Regions from separate parts of the Pseudomonas sp. Soil_N_39 genome, predicted to be linked through region 1. Evidence: predicted binding sites of a transcription regulator. Region 1 holds the regulator's gene; the other holds the start of a gene.

What was found. Region 1 encodes FliA, which starts transcription of late flagellar genes. Its sites were predicted from a motif close to CTAAAGTTTNNNNNNNNNNNGCCGNTAA; they were not measured.
Region 2: AC3A5O_RS06005 (flagellar protein MotY) is a predicted target of FliA. The motif match lies at 1,968-1,995, and genes of this name have one in related genera.

The regions. Positions count from the first base shown of each region.
Region 1 is NZ_JBDGLI010000005.1:160,663-163,930, reverse strand. Features, by position in the region: gene AC3A5O_RS10025 (chemotaxis protein CheA) at 1-211, opposite strand, end outside; gene AC3A5O_RS10020 (protein phosphatase CheZ) at 242-1,027, opposite strand; gene AC3A5O_RS10015 (chemotaxis response regulator CheY) at 1,046-1,417, opposite strand; gene fliA (RNA polymerase sigma factor FliA) at 1,584-2,327, opposite strand; gene fleN (flagellar synthesis regulator FleN) at 2,324-3,154, opposite strand.
Region 2 is NZ_JBDGLI010000003.1:270,876-274,143, forward strand. Features, by position in the region: gene rnt (ribonuclease T) at 180-857, opposite strand; gene pyrC (dihydroorotase) at 854-1,900, opposite strand; gene AC3A5O_RS06005 (flagellar protein MotY) at 2,093-3,073, shown strand; gene AC3A5O_RS06010 (argininosuccinate synthase) at 3,201-3,268, shown strand, end outside.

The sequences.
Region 1 (3,268 bases):
CGGCAATGTGGCAGCACTCCACCAGCTCGTTGAGCTGGAGGAAGCCGGCGCCTCCTTTTACAGTGTGGAAACCGCGAAAAATTGCATTGAGCAGATCCGCATCATCAGGTCGGCTTTCCAGCTCGACCAGCTGTTCGGACAGTTGCTCTAGAATCTCGCCGGCCTCAACCAGGAAATCCTGAAGGATCTCTTCATCGGCGCCGAAGCTCATTAATGGCTGCTCCTAAAACAGGGCTAAAACTCAGAATCCAAGGCTGGACAGCAAATCGTCCACATCGTCCTGACCGGACATAACGTCTTCTCTTTTATCGGCATGAATTTGCGGACCTTCACCCTGAGAGAGATGTTTTTGTGGATCTTTTTCAGCAAGCATCGCTTCACGGTCGTGTTCGATGCCTGCAAAGCGGTCGACCTGGCTGGCCATCAACACCAGTTTGAGCAGGTTGCTTTCCACTTCGGTGACCAATTGGGTCACACGCTTGATCACCTGGCCGGTCAGGTCTTGATAGTCCTGGGCCAGCAGAATGTCGTTGAGGTTGCTTGCCACGGCGCGGTTCTCGGTGCTGCTGCGCGCCAGGAAACCGTCGACCCGACGGGCCAGCTCCCGAAACTCTTCAGCACCGACTTCGCGACGCATGAACCGGCCCCAGTCGGTGCTCAAGGCCTGGGCTTCTTCACTCAGGCCGTTGACCAGCGGCGTTGCACTTTCCACCAGGTCCATGGTGCGGTTCGCCGCGGCCTCGGTCAGCTTGACCACATACCCCAGGCGCTCGGTGGCGTCGGTGATCTGCGAGACTTCCTCGGCCTGCGGCATGTGCGGGTCGATCTGGAAATTGACAATCGCGCTGTGCAGTTCACGCGTGAGCTTGCCCACTTCCTGATACAGACCGCGGTCACGGGTCTGGTTGAGCTCATGGATCATTTGAACCGCATCGCCAAAGCGACCTTTTTCAAGGCTGTCGACCAGTTCGCGGGCATGTTTTTTCAGGGTCGATTCGAAATCGCCCATTGAAGATTCGTTGTCCATAGCTCCCCCGTGGCGCAGTTAACCGATGCGTTCGAAGATTTTTTCGATCTTCTCTTTCAACGCCTGGGCCGTGAAGGGTTTGACCACATAGCCGTTTACACCGGCCTGGGCCGCTTCGATGATCTGCTCGCGCTTGGCTTCGGCAGTGACCATCAGCACCGGAAGATGCTTGAGCTTTTCGTCGGCGCGCACATGGCGCAACAAGTCGATACCGGTCATGCCGGGCATGTTCCAGTCAGTCACCAGAAAGTCGATGCTCCCGCTGTTGAGGACCGGAATGGCTGTGACGCCATCATCCGCCTCGACCGTGTTGGTGAACCCAAGGTCACGCAACAGGTTTTTTATGATCCGCCGCATCGTTGAGAAGTCATCAACGATGAGGATTTTCATGTTCTTGTCCAATTCGACCTCCAAGCAGTCTTAAACGCGCCCAGCACCTGGACGCGCCATTTCAATCAATCCGGCACAACACTCGACAACGGTCCGGAGCACAACGGATGGAGACTGGCGCAGTACCTGCCAGGCCAGCCTCGTCGCAGTGTCCCCACACTGCCTGTCAACGCGCTCGCCACTCCCCCAAACGCCCCCGCAAACGGGCCGCGCACTGGCTGTGTAACTGGCTGACCCGCGATTCGCTGACCCCCAGGACCTCACCGATTTCCTTGAGGTTCAGCTCTTCGTCGTAGTACAGCGCCAAGACCAGTCGCTCACGCTCCGGCAAATTGGCAATCGCATCCGCCAGCGCGCTCTGGAAACGTTCATCTTCCAGGTCACGCGATGGCTCCATGTGAGCACTCGCGCCATCCTCGTGCAGCCCTTCGTGTTCGCCGTCCTGCAGCAGGTCGTCGAAACTGAACAGGCGGCTGCCCAAGGTATCGTTCAAAATCCCGTAATAATCATCGAGACTTAACTGGAGTTCGGCAGCAACTTCGTGATCTTTAGCGTCACGCCCGGTTTTCGCTTCAATTGCCCGAATCGCGTCACTGACCATGCGGGTATTGCGGTGCACCGAACGCGGCGCCCAATCGCCCTTGCGGACTTCATCGAGCATCGCCCCGCGAATGCGAATACCGGCATAGGTCTCGAAACTGGCGCCTTTGCTGGCGTCGTATTTGTTCGACACTTCAAGCAGGCCGATCATGCCGGCCTGGATCAAGTCCTCGACCTGGACACTGGCCGGCAACCGCGCCAGCAAGTGGTAGGCGATACGCTTGACCAGTGGCGCATAACGCTCGATCAATTCGTATTGGGCGTCCCGTGCCGATTTTTTGTAGAGATGGTTGTAACCGCTGGCTGTCATAGCACGGGCCCTGCTGTTTGTTGCACAAGACGTTCGACGAAAAACTCCAGATGCCCGCGAGGATTGGCCGGCAATGGCCAGGTATCGACCTTCTGGGCGATCGCCTTGAACGCCAGCGCGCATTTGGAACGTGGAAAGGCTTCATAGACGGCACGTTGCTTCTGGACGGCCTTGCGCACGCTTTCGTCGTAAGGCACCGCGCCGACGTATTGCAGGGCGACGTCCAGGAAGCGATCGGTGACCTTGGTCAACTTGGCGAACAGGTTGCGTCCTTCCTGCGGGCTCTGGGCCATGTTGGCCAGGACGCGGAAGCGGTTCATGCCATAGTCGCGGTTCAGCAGTTTGATCAGGGCGTAGGCGTCGGTGATGGACGTCGGTTCGTCGCAGACCACCAGCAGCACTTCCTGGGCGGCGCGCACGAAACTGACGACCGAGTCGCCAATGCCGGCCGCGGTATCGATCACCAGCACATCGAGGTTGTCGCCGATGTCGCTGAAAGCCTGGATCAGGCCCGCGTGTTGGGCTGGGGTCAGGTGAACCATGCTCTGGGTGCCGGAGGCAGCCGGCACGATACGAATCCCGCCTGGCCCCTGCAACAGCACGTCGCGCAGTTCGCAGCGGCCTTCGATCACGTCCGCCAGGGTGCGTTTGGGGGTAAGCCCCAGCAGCACGTCGACGTTCGCCAGGCCCAGGTCGGCGTCCAGCAGCATGACCCGTCGGCCAAGCTCTGCCAGAGCCAGGGACAAGTTCACTGACACGTTAGTCTTCCCGACGCCACCTTTGCCGCCGGTCACCGCGATCACCTGTACGGGATGCATGCTGCCCATGTTCGTTCTTTACCTTGTCTTCTTAGACGGAGGCCACATTACTGGCTGCGCGTTCGCATAAGGAACAATGCATGGCAGACCATCGATGTAGGTACAAAAAATATTCATGATTAC
Region 2 (3,268 bases), on a different contig from region 1:
TTATGGGTGTTTCAAGCCAGATCATCGGCTGAAACACAGCACCCTGTGGCGAGGGGATTTATCTGTGGGAGCAAGGCTTGCCCGCGATGGCGGCGATGCGGTCTTCCAAAAAACCAGTCGCCTGTGTCGCGAGCAAGCTTTGCTCCCACAGAGTGGCGCCGCCACAATGGCTCTGCTCTTTAGTCGTCGAAATCCTGCCAGCCGCCCATCTCTTTCCACCGGTTGACGATGCCGCAGAACAGCTCGGCGGTCTTCTCGGTGTCGTAGCGGGCCGAGTGGGCTTCACGGCCATCGAAATCGATGTCGGCCGCCTGGCACGCCTTGGCCAGGACGGTCTGGCCATACGCCAGGCCAGCCAGGGTCGCGGTGTCGAAGCTGGAGAACGGGTGGAACGGGTTGCGCTTCATGTCCAGGCGCGCGACGGCGGCGTTGAGGAAGCCCAGGTCGAAGCTGCTGTTGTGGCCGACCAGGATCGCCCGCTTGCAACCGTTGGCCTTGAGCGCCTTGCGCACGCCACGGAAGATGTCGGTCAGGGCCGTTTCTTCGCTGACCGCCATGCGCAACGGGTGATCGAGCTTGATCCCGGTGAACTCCAGGGCCGCCGCTTCGACGTTGGCGCCTTCGAACGGTTCGACCCGGAAGAAATAGGTGTGGTCAGGGAACACAAAGCCTTTTTCGTCCATGCCGATGGTGGTCGCGGCGATTTCCAGCAAGGCGTCGGTGGCGGAATTGAAACCACCGGTTTCTACATCGACGACCACCGGCAGGTAGCCACGGAACCGCGCGGCCATGGGGTGACGGGCGCCGCCCGAACCACCGTTGCCGTCCAGTTCGTCGTCGAAATGATCTTCACTCACGCGTTTTCCTCCAGCAGGCGCCAGCGCAGTTTTTCACCGGCGCGCAGCGGGATGACGGTCTGCTCGCCGAAGGGCAGGCTGACGGGGGCGGTCCATTCGTCACGGACCAGGGTAATACGATCGGTGTTCACCGGCAGGCCATAGAAACTCGGGCCGTGCAGGCTGGCGAAGCCTTCGAGCTTGTCCAGCGCGTCGCGCTGCTCGAACGCTTCGGCGTACATCTCGATGGCGGCATAGGCGGTGTAGCAGCCGGCGCAACCGCAGGCCGCTTCCTTGGCGTGCTGGGCGTGGGGCGCCGAGTCGGTGCCGAGGAAAAACTTGGCGCTACCGCTGGTGGCGGCGTCCAGCAGAGCTTCCTGGTGAGTGTTGCGCTTGAGGATCGGCAGGCAATAGAAGTGCGGCCGGATCCCGCCCACCAGCATGTGGTTGCGGTTGTACAGCAGGTGATGGGCGGTGATGGTCGCGCCGACGTTGGCCGGGGCCTCGTTGACGAACTGCACGGCATCGCCGGTGGTGATGTGCTCGAACACCACCTTGAGGGTCGGGAAACGTTCCACGACGCGGCGCATGTGCTCGTCGATGAAGATCTTCTCGCGGTCGAACACGTCGACGTCGCCCCGGGTGACTTCACCATGGATCAACAGCGGCATGCCGACTTCGGCCATGGCCTCCAGCGCCGGGAAGATCTTGTCGATGCTGGTGACACCGGAGTCGGAGTTGGTGGTCGCGCCGGCGGGGTACAGCTTGGCGGCATGGACAAAACCGCTGGCCTTGGCGTCGCGAATCTCTTCGGGCTGGGTGCGGTCGGTGAGGTAAAGCACCATCAGCGGTTCGAAGCGGCTGCCAGCCGGGCGCGCGGCGAGGATCCGCTGGCGATAGCCATCGGCTTCGGCGGCGTTGCGCACGGGCGGAACCAGGTTAGGCATGATGATTGCGCGCCCGAAGGTGCGCGCGACATCGGCGACGGTATGGGTCAACACAGCACCATCGCGAAGATGAATATGCCAGTCGTCGGGACGCAGCAGGGTCAGGCGGTCGGACATTGGGGGGCTTCCAGGCGGGTCAAACTCTGGGGAATGCTACCGGAAAAGACCGATTCAGGCACCCGCTATCAAGTTCTGCCACAACTTACCGATAGCTCCTACAGGTGTGCCACGAATCCGTGCAGTGCCCCGGACAGGCGTCATGCCCTCAAGCATGCGTCGATCTTTGTATAAAAGTCAGTGGAGCCTCCCGTGCGCCAGCGTTATCTAGCCTTGCTCAGTGTGTTTGCCAGCCTTCCCGCCATGGCGCTCACTTTCCAGACCCGTCTGGAGAGCATTGAGTGGACGGTCGAAGGCGACAAGTTCGAGTGCCGGCTGAGCCAGCCGATCACCGATTTCGGCAGCGGCGAATTCGTGCGCCGGGCGGGCGAACAGGCCACGTTCCGCCTCAAGAGCCATAACCCGATGCTGGGCGGCGGTTCTGCCACGTTGCTGGCGGCCGCCGCACCGTGGCAACCGGGGCGCGGCGACATTAACCTGGGGTCGGTCAGGATCGGCAGTGGCGACGTGTTGTTCAACAGTTCCCAGGTTCAGGCCGGGCGCTTGATCAGTGGGCTGATGGAGGGTCGCAGCCCTGTGGTGCGGCGTAACACCGAGGATGGACGGGTTTCGGAAGTCCGATTGTTGCCGGTGCGCTTCAATAAGGCCTTTAGTGACTATCAAGGCTGCGTGGCGAAACTGTTACCAAAGAATTTCGAGCAGATTAAGCAAACTCAAATCGGTTTCCCCGGCGAAGGGGTCGAGCTCGATGCTCAGGCCAAGGCCCAGTTGCAGGTGATGCTCGACTTCATCAAGGCCGACCCGAGCGTCAATCGTGTCGAGCTCGACGGTCACTCTGACAATAGCGGCAACCGCCTGACCAACCGTGAGCTGTCGCGCCGCCGGGCCCTGGCGGTCCAGGACTTCTTCAAGGCCAATGGTTTTCAGGAGTCACAGATCACACTGCGGTTCCATGGCGAGCGTTATCCCCTGGTGTCCAATACCAACGCCGCCAACCGGGCCAAGAACCGTCGCGTGGTCGTGCGCCTGGAGCGTGGGGCGCCGGTTGAAGCTCCGGCACCAGCACCGCAGCCAGCGCCCGCTGCGGCTCCAGCCAAGGCCCCGGCGCCGACTGCCGCGCCGGCCAAGGCACCGATCTCCACGCCCGCTTCCACCGCTGCGCGGACGTCCTGAGCCGGATTGGTCGTCGCGCGCTCGACATAATCTGTCGCTTCGTCGTCATAAGCTGTCGCGCCCCTGTAAATTATCCGCGCTGGACGTTAGACTTCCCGGCTTTCCGTACAACCCGTGGAGTGATGGCATGGCGGACGTAAACAAGGTCGTTCTGGCGTATTCCGGCGGCCTGGACACTTCGGTGATCCTCAAGTG